One region of the Lentibacillus songyuanensis genome, then DNA from elsewhere that is predicted to be linked to it. Evidence: predicted binding sites of a transcription regulator. Region 1 holds the regulator's gene; the other holds the start of a gene.
What was found. Region 1 encodes Rex, which represses fermentation and respiration genes when NADH is low (regulators of the CRP and FNR family bind a similar motif). Its sites were predicted from a motif close to TTGTGAAATATTTCACAA; they were not measured.

Region 1 (8,932 bases):
TCTTCCGCAATTAAAAGAAGTGGCTTACCTTGTTGTACAACTTGTTCAAGTACAGGAAGGATTTCCTGGATGTTGCTGATTTTTTTATCTGTAATAAAGATATAAGGATTTTCTAATTCTGCTTCCATTTTATCCTGGTCAGTTACCATGTATGGAGATGCGTAACCACGATCAAATTGCATACCTTCAACAACTTCTAATTCTGTGTTGAAACCTTTTGATTCTTCAATCGTGATAACACCATCATTACCAACGCGTTCCATTGCTTCTGAAATCAGGTTACCCACTTCTTTATCGTCAGAAGAAACAGAAGCAACTTGAGCAATGGATTCTTTTGATTCGATTGGCTTAGAATTGGTTTTTAATTCTGCAACAGCTGCTTCAACCGCTTTTTCGATACCACGGCGAACACCGACAGGATTAGCACCAGATGTAACGTTTTTCAAGCCTTCACGAATCATGGATTGGGCAAGTACTGTTGCCGTTGTTGTACCATCACCGGCAACATCATTTGTTTTAGATGCTACTTCAGATACAAGCTGTGCACCCATGTTCTCAAAGTGATCTTCCAATTCGATTTCCTTCGCGATCGTTACACCATCATTGGTGATTAATGGGGAACCGAATTTTTTATCTAAAACAACGTTACGACCTTTTGGCCCTAATGTTACCTTAACTGCGTCTGCTAATGTATCAACACCGCGAAGCATTGCACGGCGAGCGTCTTCTGAAAATTTAATTTCCTTAGCCATCTTTAAATGCCCTCCTTAAATTTGTATACGATAAATTTTTAGCCAATAACAGCTAAAATGTCACTTTCGCGAAGAATTAAGTATTCAGTGCCTTCATATTTCACTTCCGTACCTGCAAATTTAGAGAAAATAACCAAATTACCTTCTGCCACTTCAAGGGCTACTTTTTCCCCATTATCGGTTACACGTCCGGAACCGACAGCAACAACTTTCCCTTCTTGTGGTTTTTCCTTAGCAGAGTCTGGAAGTACGATACCGCTTGCAGTTTTTTCTTCTTGTTCAACAAGCTCGATTACAACACGATCTCCTAGTGGTTTGATCAATGTAGACAACCTCCTTAATTCGATTCTATAATGTATTTTTGATTTATTAGCACTCATTGATGGTGAGTGCTAATTCCACTTAATATAATAAATAATACAGCAAAAAAATGCAAGCATTGTCTACTTTTTTTTCACTTCCTTTGATTGACAAAAATCGACACAAGCGACAGTATCATTACTACCAAAGAGAAAAATATGCTAAGATATGGAATAGGTCTTTGAAAATACCGCTAATAGATACCTTAATCAACGCATACACTATTATGATCTCACTACATACAAAAGGAGTCGTTTTATTTTGACGAGAAGATATTGGTACGTCATTCTAACCTATATTGTCATGCAATTTTCGGTTATCATTGCTGTCCCACTCATACACGCCCTTACCCCCTTTAGCAAAATAAACATATCGATTTACTGGACAATCTTCAGCTTTATCGTAGGGCTTGTGGTTACCTTATTGTTAATGAAACCCGCTATGCAAGCAAGTCAAGACCGCAACACAACCGATTGGGGAACCACCATCGCCTGGATAGTTGCTGGTATTGTGTTAGCCTACATTTCTCAATACATTGCAACACTGATCGAAATGAATGTGTTTGGGATTACTGTTGACTCCAAAAACACGGATCAGATCATCACAATATCACGTTCTTATCCTTTATTTGTTATCATCCCAGCATTGATTGCACCCATTCTGGAAGAGATTATTTTTCGGAAAATCATTTTCGGCTGGTTCTATAAACGGATGAACTTCTTTTTCGCCGCTTTATTATCTGCCTTAATATTTGCGATCATTCATCAGGAACCGGAACATATTCTTGTTTATGCCTCCATGGGTTTTGTATTTGCGTTTGTCTATGTAAAAACCAAGCGGATTATCGCACCCATCCTGATACATATGACACTCAACACCGTTTCCGTCATGATTCAGCTTCTGTTCTCACCGGAAGAACTTGAAAAAATGATGGAGCAAGTCGATAAAGCCCAAATGATTCTTATCGGCATGCATTAAACACTGTAACAAACCTACCTGAAAAAGCTTTATGTTTGGAGGATATTATGCAACCATCACCGAAAGTAATGTCCATTATTTACTTTTTAATGGGACTTTTATTCACGTATATTGCAACATTAACAGCTAACGATACCATTTGGAATACTTCCACAATCATACTGGCAATCATTGCTACCCTCCAATTTGGTGTCTCCATACGCTTAATGCTGATTCATTTTCGGCTTACACGTAAAAACAAGAAGGGGTGATTATTCTCCCTTCTTGTTTTTTAAAGCTTATAATTCCGCCTTATACACAACATATTTTAATACATCGGCAAATCTTTGTGTTAACGCTTGATGCTGAAACCAAATTTCATATAACACAGGATCAAGTGGTTCGGATAAGTCTATTTCCTGGTCAAAAACCGCATCGGCCTGAAAAGACTCCTCATTTACCGCTTCAGCAACCGTATGTTCCTTGACGATAGCCACAGTGTGAAATCCGGCCGTTTTAAACAGCTGCATCCATTCCGCTTGTCCCGGGACCTCTCGTATACCATATAATGATTGGAATTCATCGATTTCTTCCTTAGCAAAAGGGAAGCCTGCAGTCATTTCCAGATCAAGGAGAATACCGCCCTTACGCAAAAGGCGGGCGTATTCGTTCACCGTCTTTCGAATAGTGGTGAAGACGGTTACCGACTCCACGACAATGAAATCAAACGATCCTGTTTCTAAATCCATTGCTTCTACATTTCCCTCCAGCAAATCGACCTGGTTCTTTTGATTGCTAAACCGTTCTCGTGCCTTCTCAACCATCATGGGATGCTGATCGATAGCTGTTACATGACAACCATATGTGTTTACTAAATAAGCTGCCGTTTGCCCCGTCCCGCAACCTGCATCAAGAATATGGTCCGTTGGTTTAATAGGAAGATCCCGTAAGATTTCTTTCGTAACTGCCAAGCCACCCGGATGCGCCCCGCCCACCCCGAGATACGCCAGTAAATCATGATAGGTGTAGCTTTCCATTGTTTCACTTCCCGTTCCTGTTTTTTAAGCAATATTGAGCTTTTTGTCCAATCAGAAGGGGGATAACTGCATAAGGTAATATTACAGCAGTGGAATGCTTCGTTTTTTCACCTTTGTTGTAGATACACACAATCATATAAATCAATATTGTTCATGAAAGGAGTAAATTCAAAGATGCCTGTAAATCCTTATTACCATCAATGCATGCGATGTGTTGGTAGACCTGTTCAAATCAGAACAAGGGATGGCCGGATACATCGTGGGGTAATTGATCGTGTCAATAATACCCATGTATACCTGCGTCCAATGGGAAATAGAAATCTTGGTGGATTCGGCTACGGATATGGTGGATGGGGTTGGGGTGGCGGCTGGGGCGGCTTCGGCCTTGGTTTTGCCTCGGGAATCGCCCTTACCGCCATCGCAGCATTTAGCCCTTTATTCTTCTGGTAATCCTATTCGTTTAAATTCCTCTTTCCTTTCGCCCACAAAATGTTATCAAAAAGTCTGCTATGCTACAATGGCGGACTTTTTGATCTTACCTTGAAAAATCCGACATCTCAAGAATGGTTTCCGCTGGTACATCCAATGTTGACTTTATCGTTCTTTCGGTGTTTTTCATATACGACGACACCATATGATATCCCGCATTATAGCCAGCCCATTTTGGAATAAAGCCATTTCCATACAACAATTCAACATGTCGACGCTGTGTTTTTTTCACGGATAGATTTGATTTCAACCACTTCTCCCAGTGTCGTTGAGCCGTACTAGATGAATAAATGGTTGCCCAACGAGCAATATGCTCCTGCCCTAGCCGCTCCTGAACAGCCATTTCGGCTAAGCCCTCCAGGACAATGGAATCCAGTATATCGACCTTTGAATCCCGCTTATTCAAATATTGGAGCCGGCATACGTGATTGTATTCATGTGTCAGCAGTTTCTCCAACTCTACTTTTTTATTGTGTCGGGTAATGAATAAAAAAACCTTATCTTCGTAGGATAAACCAGATAATCCATTAAAATCAGTCTGGAGACTCCGGTTTTGTTCATCAGAGGGGAAAATAAACACGGGTACATCTGGACCGTCCCAATCTTTACGGAGCTTGGCAAGCAACGTCTTTATCGTGTCCCAACACTTATTTTCAACCAATGATTGGATAATTGCTTTATCATTTGAACTTGGCGAAAAGAGGCCGTTTACCAATAGATGCATATGAATCTCTGCCGCTGTTGCAGGTTGGAAATAGGAGATAAGTCGTTTACTGATTTGCTCCTGCTGAATTTTTCTGATCTTTGCTCGTGATGTTTCCTTCTCCTTCTTCGTGAGATATTCTTCAAGCCACTTCCCCGTCTGCACAACTGCCATTTCCAATCAAATCCTTTTCCCATCTTTATCTTGCTGTCCCCATGTATAAACTGTTTCAACAAAAGATGACTAATATACTGTATGATACATAACCTAATTTGTTCATTTTATCCCCAAAAAAAAGACTAACGCGATGTTCATCGTTAGTCCAAAGGGTAATGCTTTAAAAAATACACAAGGGATTGCAGTTCAACAGCCAAATCAATGTGGTGCACCCGAATACTCTCTGGAACCGTAATCCTCGCCGGGGTAAAGTTAAGAATCCCGGCAATTCCCTGTTCCACAAGTCGTTCGGTGATTCCGTCCGCTTCACTGGCTGGAACGGTTAAGATGGCAACCTTGACGTCATTTAGCTTGTCCTCCAGTTCATCAATATGATAAACAGGCACCCCGCCAACGTCTGTTCCTACTTTGCTTGCATTCGTGTCAAACGCCATGACGATTTTCGTATTATTGTTTTTCATAAAGTTATAATGTAAAAATGCCGTCCCGAGGTTGCCGACACCAATTAACGCAACCTTGGTCATCTCATCCTGATCCAACGTTTTCCGAAAGAACCCAAGCAAATATTCGACATTGTAACCATATCCCTTTTTACCCAATGCCCCAAAATAACTGAAATCCCGTCGAATCGTTGCGGAATCAACCTTGACCGCATCGCTTAATTCCTTCGATGAAACCCGTGTTTTCCCTTGATGATGTAAATTATTTAAAAATCGATAATATAACGGTAGTCGTTTTGCTGTTGCTTGTGGAATTTTATGCTGTTCCATCTTACTCTCCTTCCCGTTCGCGATAGTAATCCCCAGATTTCCCGCCTTTTTTCTCTAAAAGACAAGTTTCCCCGATGATCATTCCCTTATCAATCGCTTTGCACATATCATAAATCGTTAATGCAGTTGCAGAAGCGGCAGTTAGTGCCTCCATTTCTACACCTGTACTTCCTTTTGTTTTCACAAATACTTTAATACATAATTCAAACCTGCCCCCATCCATATGCCAATCAAACGTAATATCAATTCCTTTTAATGGCAATGGGTGACACATAGGGATCCAGTCTGACGTTTTCTTAGCAGCCATGATTCCAGCCACTTGTGCTACCGCCAGCACATCCCCCTTCTCTATTTGATTATCGTTGATTTTTTGATAAATTTCTTCTGAGACCTTTACACTAGACGCTGCAATAGCTGTCCGTTCTGTTTCAGCCTTTTCACTTATATCAACCATTCGGGCGCGACCTTGTTGATTAAAGTGGGTGAAATCTGCCATTTGCTCAACCCCATTTCACTATTCGTTGCCTACATCTCTTAGTTTATCAGAAAAGAATCAATAAGTCGTGATTAAATTCACAAAGATTTTAAAAGCAGAAGTGCCCGGTTAAAGGAGAGATTTAACCATCCCCCTTTCTAACATGCCAATAATACGATACACTATTGTGGATGAGGTGAACGAAATGATTATCATGCAGTTAAATGACATCTCCAAATCCTTTGGTGCGGAGCAAATTTTATCTAATATAAAGCTGGAAATACAAGACAAAGACCGAATTGCGATTGTTGGGAGGAACGGCGCAGGAAAGTCAACACTATTGAAAATTATGGCTGGAGAGCTCTCGTATGATGATGGAGAAATACACAAACCGAAAGATCTTTCCATTGGCTACCTGTCACAGCATACTGGACTGGAGTCCGATAAAACAATATGGGAGGAAATGCTTACGGTTTTTCAGCATTTAATGGAACAGGAAAAACAGTTACGGCGTATGGAAGAGCAAATGGCAAACGCAGCCTCCATGTCAACGAAAGAATATGACCAGCTGTTGAAAGAATACGATAACAAACAACAGGCATTTGAAGCTGGTGGCGGATATCGCTATGAAACAGATATTAAATCCGTACTGGCTGGTCTCCATTTTCTCGATTATGATGATGCAACACCGATTAATGAATTAAGTGGAGGCCAGAAAACACGTCTGGCATTGGGGAAATTGCTTTTAATGAAACCAGAATTGTTGATCCTGGATGAGCCAACCAACCATCTCGACATTGATACACTGGCATGGCTGGAAAATTATTTGACCAATTATCCCGGAGCAGTAACCATCGTTTCCCATGACCGATATTTCCTGGATAAAACCGTTACGATCGTTTACGAAATCTCCTATCACCGAACCAAAAAATATCATGGGACCTACAGCAAATTTCTTGAACAAAAAGCTTTAAATTTTGAACAAGAGATGAAGGAATTTGAAAAACAACAGACCGAAATCAAGCGAATGGAGTCTTTTATCCAAAAAAATATTGTCCGGGCTTCCACCACAAAACGCGCACAATCACGCAGGAAGCAGTTAGAGAAGATGGAAAAAATGGACAAACCCGCTGGTGATGAATCCTCCGCAAATTTCTCATTTACCATCACTCGCCGAAGTGGAAATGACGTACTAAAGCTGGACGATGTTTCTTTTCGCTATGAAGATGAGCAGCGAGCGTTATTCTCACATGTGAATCTTTGCGTCAACCGGGGAGACCGTGTTGCGCTGGTCGGTCCAAATGGTGTAGGGAAAACTACCCTGCTTAAAACCATACTCGGCACATATAAGCCAAACCACGGAACCATTCAAATTGGCACCGGCGTACAAATTGGCTATTATGATCAGGAACAGACCAACGTAACACCAACAAAAACCATACTCCAGGAGCTATGGGACGAACATCCTAGCGTAAACGAGCGAGACATTCGTACTGTTCTAGGAAACTTCCTATTTTCCGGGGATGACGTGTTAAAACAGGTACATTCCTTAAGCGGTGGCGAAAAAGCGAGGCTTTCGCTGGCAAAACTCATGATGCAGCAAGCAAACCTGTTAGTCCTTGATGAACCAACAAACCATCTGGATATTGATAGCAAAGAAGTGCTGGAGGCAGCATTAATCGATTTCCCCGGAACGATTATATTTGTGTCCCATGACCGCTATTTCATCAATAGAATTACCGATCAGGTTGTCGAGATGCAACGGGATGGTGCTACCGTTTATTTAGGGGATTACGACTATTACATCGAGAAAAAACAGGAAGAGGCAGAACGTGAACGCTTACGTCAAACCGATGAAGTCGTTCAAACAGGAAAGGAAAAAGCGTCCACAACCTATCAACAGGAAAAAAAGCGACTGAGTGAACAAAGAAAGACCGAACGCAGGATAACAGAATTGGAAACAACGATTGAACAACTGGAAGAAGATCTGGTTAATTTGGAACATCAAATGACCGAACCGGAAATTTACCAGGATCATGAAAAAGCATTAGATTTAACGAAACAAACGAGTGCGCTCAAGGAAAGGATGGAGCAGTTGATGGAAGAATGGACGGATCTACAGGAGGATTAAAGAAAATAGGCACCAGGATCTAATGTTTACCTGGTGCTTTTTTCATCGTCTAGGAAATTAGAGGAAATTATAAATTTTTATGGCTGTGGATAACTATTCATAGATAGACGGCCTCGCCCAGCTCCAAGCGTCAAAAACTAGGAGATTTCTCGTCGTGTCCTGTGATAAGTCAACATCGGTTCAGGGGACAAAAGGAAGGCCGACTAAGAATGGGCTGTCGCTCAGGCTCACGTCTACTCCTGTTGCAGGGGCATGTTTCCTTTATCTCAGTTACGCCGCTCTAATCTCCACGTTTTTAAACGGCGCTTTCCGCTTTTGTTCCGTTAAATGATATGCCGTGGACTTGCTGGCTTACTTTAAATTCGTTTGCATAAAGGTTGTGGATAATGTAATAATTTTTCTTTATTGTGCACCTGTGAATAACCTAAATAGTCCCATCACGGAAATGTTCACAAAAACGAGATTCACTTCCCATTTCCAGCAAAAGATACTTACAATAATCCATTTCAAAGGAAGAATCCTCGTCCAAGACGCCGGATCCGTCCCTATCAACCAGACTTATACACACTATCCACAACCGCGATGCGGGTTATCCACATCTTTGTCCACACCACAAAATAAGATTTTAAAAAGGATGTTCACTATTTATCCACACCCCTGTTGATATTCTGTTATTAACTTAATAACATTCCTGGCCGGGCATTTAAATCCCACCCTGCCCGTTCGCCTTTTTCATACACAATGGCTCCTGCAGCACCAATCATCGCTGCATTATCAGTACAAAGTTTGAGTGGGGGGGTTAATAATGGGATATCGCTATTGGCAAACCGCTTATCCAATGCGGTCCGCAGTCCTTTATTCGCTGCCACACCGCCTGCAACAATTACCTGCTTTACCCCATATTGAATGGCTGCTTTGAACGTTTTTTCGGTCAATACTTCAATAACACTTGCCTGAAAACTAGCAGCAATGTCTTCCTTTTTCAGTTCTTCCCCACGTTGTTTTGCATTGTGAATCGTGTTGATAACCGATGATTTTAAGCCGCTAAAGCTAAAATCATAACTCCCCTCATCCAGCCACG
Region 2 (13,836 bases), on a different contig from region 1:
TCCCGCTCAACAATTTTCATTCCAGGCATTGTTTTACCAGGAATTGCTTCAATGTCTCCGTTTCGCCAATCTTTAATCTCACCAAATGCCTGGGCAATTTCACCCTCTGAGTCGTGTGCCAAAGGTGTAGTTACCAGTTCTTCAGTCGCTGGCAAATGTTTTTCAGCAAGTTCGGAAAATACTTTACTAATTTCTCGGAATGTGTTCCAGTCACTCTTCGCTTCCCAAGGCGGATTAATTGCCGCATTAAATGGGTGAATGAACGGGTGCATATCGGTACTGCTGATATCAAACTTTTCATACCATGTCGCCGCTGGCAGGACAATATCAGAAAAGAGACCGGAGCTCGTCATTCGGAAATCAACACTGATTAACAAGTCCGCTTTGCCAGTCGGTGCTTCCTGACCGTTAATTTTAACATCGGTCGGCTGCCAGGAATTTTCCGGTTCGGCCATCACTTGATTATCGCCACCAACTAAATGTTTAACGAAAAATTCATGCCCTTTCCCGCTATCACCAAGTAAGTTCGATCGCCAATTAAAGAAAACACGAGGGAAGTTTCTTGGATCATCCGGATTTTCAATTGCCCATTCTAAATTATTTGCTTTAATTTGCTCCACCACATCGTCGATTACTTCTTGCTCGCTTGTTGCTCCCCGTTTGCGGCTTTCGTTGACAATATCGATCGAGTTCTGCGTAAACTGCGGATAGGATGGCAACCAGCCAAGTCTAGCTGATAGTGCATTCATATCTGCTGGGTGCATTTGATTATATTTACTCTTCCATGGATACCCATCTTGATTCGTTTTCGTTTCGTAACGATATTGATCCGTATGGAAGTAGAAGTATGATGTTCCATTTTGTAAACGAGGCGGTTTTTGCCAATCATTTGCAAAAGCAACTTGCTGCCAGCCCTCTTGCGGACGGACTTTTTCCTGGCCGACATAATGCGCCCAGCCTCCGCCATTAACGCCTTGTGATCCAGTCAATAGGACAAGATTGAGAATAGCGCGGTAGATTTGATCACTGTGATACCAATGGTTCGTACCTCCACCCATGGCAATCATCGACTTCCCTTTCGTCCGGGCAGCGTTATCGGCGAACTCTTTGGCTACTTTAATTACATGATTTTTATTTACACCTGTGATACTCTCTTGCCATGCAGGTGTATAGGGCTTCGGATCGTTATAATCAACTGGATAATCACCAGGTAAATCACGGTTCACGCCAGTATGGGCCATCATTAAGTCATAAACAGTTGTTACTTTGATCCTATTTCCATCTTTATCTTGGATGTGTTTTACAGGGACCCCGCGTTCAATGACATTACCGGTTTCGTCCGCAAAATAAGGAAACTTTACTAAAACCGTTTCATCAGACTCATCAATAAAACTTAAGGCTGGATCAATTATTGACCCATCTCCCTTCTCTAATTCCAGATTCCATTTACTATCTTTATCCCAACGATACCCTTGACTGCCATTTGGAATTTCAAATTGCTTGGTCGTTTCGTCCCAAACAACTGTTTTCCATTCGGCTAATTCAGGTGTTTCCTCTGAATCAATATCGGATGCCCGCAAAAATCTTCCGCTTCGGGAGTCTTTATCAATCGTTACCAAAAAAGGCAAGTCTGTATATTTCTTCACATAAGATTGGAAGTATGGTGTCTGATTATCTACGTAAAACTCTTTCAAAATAACATGGGTCATCGCCATGGCAAGTGCAGCGTCAGTTCCCGCCCGTGCCGGTAACCAGATGTCAGCAAATTTTTCGTACTCGGCGTAGTCCGGGCTAACCCCAACAACTTTGGTTCCGTTGTAGCGTGCCTCAACCATAAAATGCGCATCCGGAGTTCTTGTTTGTGGTAAGTTCGTACCCCAAATAATAAAGTACTTAGAATTGTACCAGTCAGCACTTTCTGGAACGTCAGTTTGTTCTCCCCATACTTGTGGCGATGCAGGTGGTAAATCGGCATACCAATCATAGAAACTTAATATGGTTCCTCCAAGTAGGGATAGGAAACGTGAACCAGCAGCATAACTAACCATCGACATCGCTGGAATTGGACTAAATCCGGCAATCCGGTCTGGTCCATATTTTTTAATCGTATGGATCGAGGAACTAGCAATGATTTCACACATTTCCCTCCATGATGCCCGAACGAATCCACCTTTACCACGTGCCTTTACATATTTATCTCGTTTATCTGAATCTGTAACAATGTTTTCCCACGCTTGGACAGGGTCGCTTCCATTTTCACGTTCCTGCTTCCATAATTCGTATAAGTCACTGCGAACATATGGGTATTTCACACGAATCGGGCTGTATGTATACCAGGAGAAGCTTGCTCCTCTTGGACAGCCGCGTGGTTCGTATTCCGGAAAATCGTCACCTGTGCTTGGGTAGTCCGTTTGTTGTGTTTCTGAAGTGATAATTCCGTCTTTAACATAAATTTTCCAGCTGCAGGAACCAGTACAGTTTACCCCGTGTGTGGAACGGACAACTTTATCGTGCTGCCAGCGTCTGCGGTAAATATCTTCCCAGGCGCGTGGCCGTTGACTTTCTTCTGTCCAGCGCTGATTAATTTGTTCTCCGCGTTTAATATGTTTTAATGAATCAAGCAGCTTATTTTTTGTTTTCCTCAACCGAATCACCCTTCTTCATGTAATGAATCTATTGGATTGAAACGTTCTCCCAATATTTTAAATGTACCCGATCCTTCTTCCATTTCTTCAAGGAATATTCTTAATTCCGGGGCATTTGCTGCTACCAAAATTAAACGTTCCAGTGTGTTCATATCATTAATTTTGTAAATAGCATCAATAACCCCGGCAGGTACATCGCCGAATCGCATCCGGAGTACGGCAATCAAATCTTCTCGGTCCTGAACAAAATTTGCATCTTCTTCAAACATGAACATTGAAAATCTTTCCCTTCTTTGTAAGCAAGATTTCACTAAAACTCATACTTTCATCATTTTAAAGTAATCCGCAACCATGACTTCTTTGATCGTATCTACACTTTTCTGAACAAAATCAGTAATTTCGGTATCCATTTCATACATTTGCTTCGGCGTAAATACTTGGGATAAGTGATGTGAATATCCATTACCATAGTGAAGGACGATGCAATGATATGATTCTTCTTCTTTTACATTAATTTGTACATCATACGAGTGGACATGATAGTCTTCCAATTTGGCTGCAATATGGTTGTATAGCTTTGGAAATTGAATTCTTAGTGAACGTTCCTTGCTATTATTTTTATCCTCTTTCTCCAACGAATCTCACCTCCATGGATATGAAATATTATCTGATGGATTGCTTAATGATCAGGTAAAATTTTTTCTTCTGCTTGATTATGAAGCTGATCAACTAGTATTAAGGATTGAAATCGTTGAACAACAGTATCTGTAACGGTTCCTTCATCAAGTAAGGTTTTGATTTCTTTTGCCAATAGACGAAGCAAATCATGATCACGAGTTAGTTCAATAATCGAATTTTTGAGAGTAGGATCCGCTTCAGCTAATTCCTTGTATAATCCTTCTTCTTCTGAATCAGCATGCCGAAGTGTTCTTGTCTCCCAATGCTCCAGCGTAACAAATGCTACTTCCAGAGCTTTATCAGCATGTCCATCTTTAACGAGCCGATCAAGTAATTCTGTTAGTTCTGCCGCTTCATTTAATGCCGCTTCATGAATTGCGGCATGGCTGTCCGCATGTTTCAATGCAGGTCCTGACATAGTAATCTCTCCTTGGTTGGTATAGTAATGTAATCAAAATGATTTAATCGACTTTACCCGACAAGTAGTCAGCAAAAACTTCCAATTATCGGCTAACAATATAAGCATACCACGGTAAAAAACGTATAACAATACATCGTCACGCCTGTGTGATATGTGTCACGTTGTTACATTTTCGACATTATTTGTTCTGTATTATACGTAATATACTGTTTTTAGGTGTTGAGTTAGTGGCTGCGAACCCCTGTTGATGATGGAACGGAACCAGCACGATCAGCTTTTAAAACAGCATTCATCACAGCCTGCTCAACAACGCTTACTGCAAGCATGCTTAACAGATTAAGATCGGTTTGCACCTCGTTTGTTGATAAGGCAAACAATGTATCGCCATCTATAAATGTATGAGACGGTCGAATCGTTCGGGCAAATCCATCGTGACCAATCGAAGCAATTTTATTGGCCTCAGCCTTTGTAAGTTTCGCATTTGTGACAATCGTTCCAATCGTTGTATTTCCGGAAAAACGGTTGGTTGTTTGAGGCTGATGCTGTAGCTGTTTCTCGCTTATTAAAAATGCTTTCTTCTTTTTATCATAGGCCCCTGCCAGAATTTCATTTGTTGCTGGGTTAATAATATCCCCAAACGCATTCACCGCAACGACAGCCCCAATTTTCAGATCACCAATTTCGATTGCATGGACCCCAATCCCGCCACGCATAACATGCTCGTAGCCGCAGCATTTTCCCACAGTTGCTCCTATTCCGGCGCCAACACTACCTTCCGTAAACACTTCTTTTTTAAAGGCGCTTTCACACGCGGCGTAACCCATTTGTTTATCCGGACGTACCAATGGATCACCTGGATAAAGATCAAATAGAATCGCACCTACTACAATTGGCACCCGTGCTACCTGTACATCAAATCCAATATCGTGTTCCTCTAAAAAAGCCATCATCCCGCCACCAACATCAAGCCCGAATGCGCTACCACCAGAAAGAAAAACCCCATGTACCTCATCAACCAAATTCTCCGGTTTTAACACGTCTGTTTCCCGTGTACCAGGTGATCCACCCCGAACATCCACCCCGGCTACCGCACCACATTCACAAATAATCACTGTACAGCCTGTCAGCGCCTCGCTGTTATGAGTATGTCCAAAATGAAATCCTTTTATTTCCTCAATTGATATATTTTTCATATGATTCATCCTTTCTTTTTGGGTTAGTCCAATAGTGGGATGGAAAATGATAATGGAGATGTCAAGATCGTAAGCGTATTATCTTAGAAGCGGGTTCGTGTAACATAAGGAGAATGGTACCGTGGAAATGAATGGGTAACATATAACTTTGCCAACTTTGCAATTATTTGTAATACAACAAAGCCACTATAACATTATAGTGGCTTTGTTGCTTACCGATTTTCAAAAAATTGTCGATTTAGTTCGATATACTTCGTCTCTTCTTCCGGTACTTCATCTTCCATATATATTGCTTCAACGGGACACACCGCTTCACATGCGCCGCAATCGATACAGATATCTGGATCAATATAGAACATATCTTTACCTTCCTCTATACAATCAACAGGGCATACTTCCACACATTCGCCTGATTTTTCATTCATACAAGGGGATGTAATAATAAATGCCAAACGGATCTCCTCCTTCCTTATACCGATATATATGTACAAATCCATATCAATGTAAAATTTGTATACTAATATAGTACCGAACTACCCCAATTGTTTCAAGATTTTCGCTGAAATTCATTTTTCAAACATTTCATTCATAATATATTCAATAGATTGAATTAGGAGGGAAATCAGATGGAAGTGATAGTACGGCGCAATGATTCATTATGGTATTTTAGTCAGTTATTTGATATTCCGACACTTCTCATTGAAAAATCGAATCCAAAGCTTACTGCAAGCTCACTATCTGCTGGACAATGTCTGCAAATTCCTGGATATCGGTTACGAGAATATATCGCCTGCGAAAACGATTCATTGTGGGAAATTGCGAAACAACATCATCTTGCAATGGATGCACTGCTACTAGTAAATCCTTTTATCAAGTATTATACCATACAGGCCGGTCAACAATTGAACATACCAGAACGTATCCACCATCTTGTTGTACCAGATGGGGAATCTTATACATATGAAAAATTGGTAGATTCGATCGAGCAACTGATAACTATTTATCCGTTTATTCAGGCTCAATCCATTGGTCAATCGGTTATGGGAAAAGATTTAATGGAACTAACGATTGGGATGGGAGACAAGCATGTACATATTAATGGTTCATTTCATGCCAATGAATGGATAACCACCTCTGTTATCTTGAAATTCCTGAATCACTATGTACTAGCCCTCACTAATAATACGTCACTCAATGGAATTTTTATGTTGTCCCAGTACATGAACACATGTTTATCCATTGTCCCAATGGTTAATCCAGATGGGGTGAATCTCGTATTAAATGGCGCTGCTGCTGCTGGCCCCTATCAGGAAAAAGTATATCGCTTAAACCATAAACGAAATGATTTTTCCGGTTGGAAAGCAAATATTTCTGGTGTGGATTTAAATAAGCAATATCCAGCATTATGGGAAAAAGAAGCTGAAAGAAAACCGGTATTACCTGGTCCAAGGGATTTTCCAGGACAAACAGCGTTATCCGAGCCGGAGTCCATTGCGATGGCAGAATTGGCTAAACGAAAGAATTTTTCACAGGTAATGGCATTTCATACACAAGGAAAAGAAATATATTGGGGGTTTGCGGGATTAGAGCCTGCTTTTGCAGCGTGTATTGTTGATGAATATGCCCGGGTAAGCGGTTATCAGGCAGTTCGTCATTTAGATAATTATGCAGGGTATAAAGACTGGTTCATTAAAACGTTTCATAAGCCTGGTTTTACCATTGAATTAGGCAGCGGGGTAAACCCACTGCCGATTGAACAATTCTCTATTATTTATCGAGAAAGCCTTGGAATCATGCTCGCTCTTTTATATTTACCGGACAAATAACTAGAGTAAGCCTAATAAACATTATTTCTTTATATGTTACTATCCCATAAGCATTCAATAGTATGCGATTGGAGATCACTATTTATCACATAAACGTCAGGATTTCGCAGGTTTTTCCATTGCTCAAATCCAAAAGCGTCGTCAAATTGCTTTAATAACAACGCAATCAAATTACCATGGCTGACAATGATAACGTTTTTTAACGTATCATTAGCGTAAATGGTTTCCAGAACAGAATTGGCCCGTTTGATTGCATCATTTCCTGATTCGCCACCTGGTAAATTAAAACTAAGATCAGCAAACGAATGCTCCAGTACGTCAAGCCAATCGTCAATCGGCTGTTCACTTAAAATTCGCTCACGTAAATTTTCATTGACTTCGATTTTGGTACTAACCTGTTCAGCATATGGCTTGATGCTCTCAATCGCACGCAAATAAGGACTAGAAATAATTTTGTCGAATGTGATATTTTGTTTATCGAAAAAAGTTGAAAGTACTTGCGCTTGCCGAATCCCTTCATATGTTAATGGAGAATCCTTATGCTGTCCATCGGAAGCGCAATGACGTACCAAGAATATTCTTTTCATCCCATTCAGTCCTTTGCTAGACATTAAATTTGGTAAATCCTAGAATAATATAATATCATTAATTATAGCACTAGTTATATGGATAAGAAAGATTATTCCAACAAATTTATCATCATTACCATAATTTTAGTTGTTGCAATATTTACATGCAATGCTAATTGTTGACAAAATTAAATAAAATTATACCAGAAAAATAACAGGAGATCCTGTTATTTTTCTTCTTTAAAGTACGTTTTCAAATACCCACCAATCCGTTCACTATTATCAATAATAAAATAAAATTCATCGGTTTCATTTTTTACATCATATACTTTCCCAGGCGTCAGTTTGCGATGAACAATGAATTTTTTGGCGTCCGTGTGAATACAGGTGATTTGTTTGATTGTCTCCCTGTTTTCCCAATTAAGATGGATCATATAGCAACCTCTCCATTATCTTTTTTGGTTTACATAATGTTATTACCGTTAACTAATCTCAGGAAAATAAATACATATATTGCTGGTATCCTTCTTCTGCCATTTTTTCTTTTGGAATAAACCGCATTGCGGCAGAATTCATACAATAGCGCAAACCGCCATGCTCCTTTGGTCCGTCATTAAATACATGACCAAGATGCGAATCTGCATGTCTGCTTCGTACCTCCGTACGAATCATTCCATGTGACGTATCTGTGTTTTCCTTTACTTGGTATTTGTCAATCGGCTTTGTAAAGCTTGGCCAGCCACAGCCGGCATCGAATTGTTCCTTTGATGAAAATAATACGTCACCGGAAATAATATCAACGTAAATTCCTTCTTTTTCATTATTCCAGTATTCATTCTCAAAAGGTCTTTCCGTTCCATTTTCCTGGGTTACATGATACTGAATCGGTGATAATTGTTCTTTTAGGTTGTCTTTGTCATGCGGTTTATGCCAGTTTTGTTTGATAAAATCTGCCCTGCCAGATCCTTTTTTATATAAATTGTAATGAAAGGAATGTGTCTTGTAATAATGCTGGTGCTCTGCTTCAGCAGGATAAAAAGGTTTAGCGGGAAGAATTGGCGTGACGATTGGACGTGAAAATTTCCCGCTGTTTGCAAATTTTTGTTTGGAAGATTCTGCTATTTCTTTCTGTTCTTGATTATGATAAAAAATCGCCGTTTGATAGGATTCACCACGGTCATTAAATTGACCACCGGCATCAGTTGGATCAATTTGCTGCCAAAACGTTTCAACTAATTGTTCATATGGCATCAGGGTTGGATTAAACGTAATCTGTACGGCTTCCACATGCCCTGTTGTATGGGTGCATACTTCTTCATAGGTTGGATTTTGTGTTGTTCCGCCAGTATAGCCGGATACTACATTAATTACACCCGGGCGCTCATCAAATGGTTCAACCATGCACCAAAAACATCCACCTGCGAATGTAGCGAGTTGTTCGTTAGCTGCCATATTGATTACCTCCATATAATCATGATTGCTTTTATTTTTTCGTGTTTTTGTACAAAAATCAAGTAAAGTGTCTTGGTTTAAATATATAACAATGGCTTGGATTGCCCGGTAATGGTTTCTGCTTTTTTCTCTTTTTTAACGGATTCTTTCTGTTTTTCGGGCGTTTGATCTGAGGCGCTATGTTTATTGACATCGTTTGTTTTCACTGTTGACTTATCCGTTGTCTCTTCGGTTGTGTTTGATTCCTCATCGACATTATCTTTTTTAGCCGCATTATCTTCATCATCGGACTCTGAATCGTTAAATGCCTTCATCATCCGAAACATGGCAGGAATATTTTTTACCATTGGTCCATATTGTTGAACGACAGGAGCAGTTTGCTGCACCACTTTCAATACTTGTTGAACATTGTTCAGCGTATTGGTAAGTCCTCCACCAGTAGCAGCGGCTTGAGTTGGTATAGAAGCAGCTTGTTGCACACCTGCCCCGCCCCCGGATGGTAAAAATCTTCCGAGAATATTTTGCATAAAATTACCCTTTGGCGCAGCAACTGCACCTGGTGGTATACCTTGCCCCGGCAACATCATATTTCCCGGTGCACGACTAACAGGGCCAGGGAACATGGACATTTGGCTGGGAGGAAAGTTTGTTGGTGGCTGTTGAAATGGGAATGCCATTCTAATCCCTCTTTTCATCATATAGTATCTAGATTATTGTACGTATTTATGTGTGAAGAGTGTAGGCTGAATAAGAATAATATACCAAAAAGACAAAGCCCTTACGTTAGATAACGCAAAGGCTTGTCAGCAGCTTGTTTAATTCATGACTTCAGATGCAATGATTGATCCAAGTGCGCCAGGCAAAATCAACCCTAACAACATAACAGCAAACATGGTATCCCCTCTTTCGGAGTTTATACCTATAGTATAACGAATACAAGTATTAAGAATAGACAGGGGAGATGTCAATTTGTTGAATTATTATTGGCAATAATGGAGACGTAATATTTCCCGGGCAACCGCAAATTATAACAAATAAGCTTCTTTTCTTGGTGGTTTTTGTAAAATCGAAACGAATAATGGTATATGCCTGTTAGTACTTTCATTACGTTAGTATATACCGCAACGCTACACGATTTAATAAATTGATCAAACGTTTGTTTAACCTTTATCTGGAAATTTGCAGAATAAAAGCACTCCTGCGACACCTGGCCGGAGTGCTTTGAAAACATCTATGCTTCCTCCTGGGTATATAAATCCCATAACTTGTCAAACACCATCAATGCATTTGGAAATGGGCTATTCCATTCCAAATAGCTGCTAACTTCCGTATATGAGTTTGCCTGCTTTGGGAAATCATGATCATAAAACATCCAATCTGCCAGCCTGCTTTTGTCATCCGGCTGTTTCTTTCCACGGTATGTCATCATGTAATGATAAAACGTTCGCATTCCTTTTTCCTCCCTATTCCACCCCATCGTTTTCCATAAATTCCTGGTGTTTTTTCAGTTTTTTCCGATATACGATACTGGAGAAATAAATACTAACCTCATACAACAAAATAAGCGGAATGGCTACAACAATTTGCAGGACAAAATCCGGTGGTGTTACAATCGCCCCAATAATAATTAGTATGAAATAGGCATATTTTCTCGTTTTTCGCATGAATGCAGGAGTAAGGACGCCAATTCTAGTTAAAAACATGGAAACAATTGGGATTTCAAATAGAATAGCGAATGGGATCGTTACCCGTAATACAAATTTAAAATATTTATCCACCGTAAATAATTCGTTAAACATTCCATCATTTAATGACAGTAAAAACGGTAAAATCAACTTAACGAAAATGATATAGCCGAAAACCAGACCGGCGATAAATAATAGAAATGCTGCTGGTATGTAGACAACAGATGCTTTTCTTTCAACGTTTGTAAGACCTGGACGGACAAACAGCCATACTTGAAATAAAAGCACTGGGATGGTTCCAATTACAGCAATCAATCCAGCCATCGTAAAATAGATCCAAATAATTTCACCAGGACTAATAACGTTTAAATCGAATGGCAAATCGTTTACAAAAAAGCCGTAAATCTCTTTTACATAAATAAAGCCCAGGACAAAAAACAGTACGAAGAATACTGCGGTGACGATGATACGATTTCTGAGCTCGGATAAATGACCGGTAAAATTCATTTCCTTTTCCGTTGGTGATACAGATTGTTGATCTTCAGACATTGACTTACGCTCCTTCGTACGTTAGCACAAAAGAAGATGTAAGGTTTACCCCTACACCTTCTTCTTTTCCAGATTCTCCAAACTACTCTTTGTTATCCTTTTTCTCATCATCAGAGACAATATCTTTGGTTGCATGTTTAAATTCCTTTAGTGAGCTGCCAAAAGCTTTGCCAATTTCCGGTAGCTTCGATGGACCAAAAATAACCAATGCAACGATCAATATTAAAATCAGTCCTGGTAACCCGATATTGCTAAGCATAATTTATCACTCCGAATGATTTATTTCGATTCTTTCCCACTAATAATTTCTTTTGTTTCGTTTACCTCATCGGTTATATCACTAGTCAATTCACGAGTAGAATCTTTAAATGCACGTAATGATTGACCAGCAGCTTTGCCGATTTCCGGAAGTTTCTTGGGTCCAAAAATGATTAACGCAAGAATTACAATTAGTATTAATCCTGGTATCCCGATATTTGCAAGCATATGCCCCACCTCTTTATTATTCATTATACCGCTATTTCACTCAATTAAAATCCATTAGTTAAACATTCTTCAATATGTAACATAACTAGTTTAACACGGTGCTTCCAATTGGACAACCTATAGCTTTTTCGCCCATTCATATTGCTCCGGAAAGTTCATATTAAAAAAATGCTTTTGAACAGATGCTTCAGGAATGGTTCCGTAATCATTAACGTAGGTAACACGTAACGGATCAAATATGCGGTCTACCTTACGAATATCCTTATCCAGCTGTTGTTGGATAACGGGTAAGACAGTTTTTTTATATATTCCTGATAATGGGTTGTTTCGCTTATGATAGACAGGAATGACTGCTTCACTATCAGTTGACTGTTTGATTAGATGTCTGTACACCTGCTGATCAATAAACGGCATATCACAGGCAGCAAGAATATATAAATCGGCATCCTGGTGAAACAAAGCAGTCTCTATTCCGGCTAGTGGCCCCATTTCCAGGTACCTGTCCTGCACGATTGGCAGCTGAAGAAATGCATGTGCAGGAGGATCATTTGTAACAATTACGATTGTATCTGTAATTTTGCCCATTTCCTCAATAATATGTGTAATTACTGGTTTGTTTCTTAACGGGAGCAAGGATTTTGTCTTTCCCATTCTGGAAGATTTTCCTCCTGCCAAAATAACGCCACATGTCTTCATAAGCTTACGTTCTCCTTACCTTCGATCATATTGTAAGAAATAGAAATCATACGGATTTTTTTCATTTTTGTCCCCTTTTATCTTAGATGTTAATGACCATTCATCCATGGTGAAAATTGGAAAGTGGGTATCACCTTTAAAGGAGGCATCAATGTACGTAATGTACATACGATCGGCATGTTTCATCATTTGTTCAAAAATAGCTCCCCCGCCAATCACGAACAGTTCTTCCTCTGGATGCTGGTTATTCAAGTTTATTATCGTTTCCAAATCATTTAATACATACACATCTTCCGGAAATTCATCTTTATTGTGTCTGGTAAGCACATAATTTTTTCGATTCGGTAACGCTTTGCCAATCGATTCAAATGTCTTCCGGCCCATAATGATGGTATTCCCGGTCGTTAATTTTTTAAAAAACTGAAGATCATTTGGTAGATGCCACGGCAGTTCGTTATTCGAACCAATTATTTGATTCCGATCCATGGCAACAAGTAATGAGATCATTTGCCTTCTCCTCTCCTTCAATTAAACTGCTATAGGTGCCTTAATAGTTGGGTGGGGATCGTAGCCTTCTATTTCAAAATCAGTTAGCTCAAAGTCAAATATCGACTGTTTTTCGGGATTTATTTTTAGCGTTGGCAAGGATCTTATTTCCCTGTTTAACTGGATGTTTACTTGCTCCACATGATTGGTATAGATATGTGCGTCTCCCAATGTATGAACAAATTCCCCGACTTTGAGATTACACTCATGGGCAATTAGATGGGTCAGCAAGGCATAACTTGCAATATTAAACGGTACACCTAAAAAGATATCCGCACTTCGTTGATACAATTGGCAGGATAGTTCTTCATCTGCCACGTAGAATTGGAATAGTGTATGACACGGCGGCAATGCCATATTTGTCGGTACATCTTCCGGGTTCCAGGCTGTAACAATATGACGCCGTGAATCTGGATTGTTTCGAATCGATTGGATGACGTTTTTTAATTGGTCAATCGTTTCCTGCTTCGATGTTTTCCATGCCCGCCATTGTTTCCCATAAACCGAACCAAGGTCTCCATATTTTTTGGCAAATGTATCATCATTCAAGATATTTGCTTTAAAGCGAGACATTTGCTGCTGATATCGTTGATTAAATTCTGGGTCCTTTTGCGATCGATTGCCGAAATCGGCCATATCCGGTCCGTCATATTCCGGACTCTCCACCCATTGCTTAAAGGCCCATTCGTTCCAAATATTATTATTATGCTTCATCAAGTAACGAATATTGGTATCGCCATGGATAAACCAAAGCAACTCACTTGCTATTAGCCGAAATGGTACCTTTTTGGTTGTTAACAGAGGAAATCCATCCCGTAAATCAAATCGCATCTGGTGACCGAACACGGACTTGGTCCCCGTGTTGGTACGATCGTTTTTATCATTACCGCTAGTTAAAACGGTTTTACACAAGTCTAAATACGCTTGTTCATTTTTCAGCATGTTGTTACTCTCCCTTTACCAATAATACTTGTCCATAATCTGTTGCTAGTCCACGTCCCACCCGGACAAATCGTTAATGAGCAGCCACGACGTCAATTACTATACCGAATTGGCTGTCGTTCAAAACCTTACATGCATCGTCATTCTT

Region 2: a site for Rex is predicted at 3,889-3,906, ahead of WMZ97_RS15070 (hemerythrin domain-containing protein). Genes of this name have one in related genera too.

The regions. Positions count from the first base shown of each region.
Region 1 is NZ_JBCLVH010000017.1:3,517-12,448, reverse strand. It holds gene groL (chaperonin GroEL) at 1-752, opposite strand, end outside; gene groES (co-chaperone GroES) at 791-1,075, opposite strand; gene WMZ97_RS15365 (CPBP family intramembrane glutamic endopeptidase) at 1,374-2,090, shown strand; gene WMZ97_RS15360 (YdiK family protein) at 2,138-2,341, shown strand; gene WMZ97_RS15355 (class I SAM-dependent methyltransferase) at 2,369-3,106, opposite strand; gene WMZ97_RS15350 (hypothetical protein) at 3,281-3,556, shown strand; gene WMZ97_RS15345 (DUF2268 domain-containing protein) at 3,642-4,472, opposite strand; gene WMZ97_RS15340 (redox-sensing transcriptional repressor Rex) at 4,616-5,245, opposite strand; gene moaC (cyclic pyranopterin monophosphate synthase MoaC) at 5,247-5,741, opposite strand; gene WMZ97_RS15330 (ABC-F family ATP-binding cassette domain-containing protein) at 5,926-7,851, shown strand; partial or broken gene WMZ97_RS15325 (Kae1-like domain-containing protein) at 8,526-8,932, opposite strand, start outside.
Region 2 is NZ_JBCLVH010000016.1:42,339-56,174, reverse strand. It holds gene WMZ97_RS15085 (nitrate reductase subunit alpha) at 1-2,645, opposite strand, end outside; gene WMZ97_RS15080 (hypothetical protein) at 2,651-2,920, opposite strand; gene WMZ97_RS15075 (hypothetical protein) at 2,963-3,280, opposite strand; gene WMZ97_RS15070 (hemerythrin domain-containing protein) at 3,325-3,741, opposite strand; gene WMZ97_RS15065 (P1 family peptidase) at 3,969-4,937, opposite strand; gene WMZ97_RS15060 (indolepyruvate ferredoxin oxidoreductase subunit alpha) at 5,150-5,389, opposite strand; gene WMZ97_RS15055 (M14 family metallopeptidase) at 5,564-6,763, shown strand; gene WMZ97_RS15050 (histidine phosphatase family protein) at 6,793-7,350, opposite strand; gene WMZ97_RS15045 (DUF6501 family protein) at 7,560-7,766, opposite strand; gene msrB (peptide-methionine (R)-S-oxide reductase MsrB) at 7,825-8,784, opposite strand; gene vrrA (VrrA/YqfQ family protein) at 8,862-9,461, opposite strand; gene WMZ97_RS15030 (YozE family protein) at 10,016-10,234, opposite strand; gene tatC (twin-arginine translocase subunit TatC) at 10,248-11,018, opposite strand; gene WMZ97_RS15020 (twin-arginine translocase TatA/TatE family subunit) at 11,101-11,277, opposite strand; gene tatA (twin-arginine translocase TatA/TatE family subunit) at 11,298-11,504, opposite strand; gene mobA (molybdenum cofactor guanylyltransferase) at 11,622-12,200, opposite strand; gene WMZ97_RS15005 (dihydrofolate reductase) at 12,216-12,707, opposite strand; gene WMZ97_RS15000 (thymidylate synthase) at 12,729-13,688, opposite strand.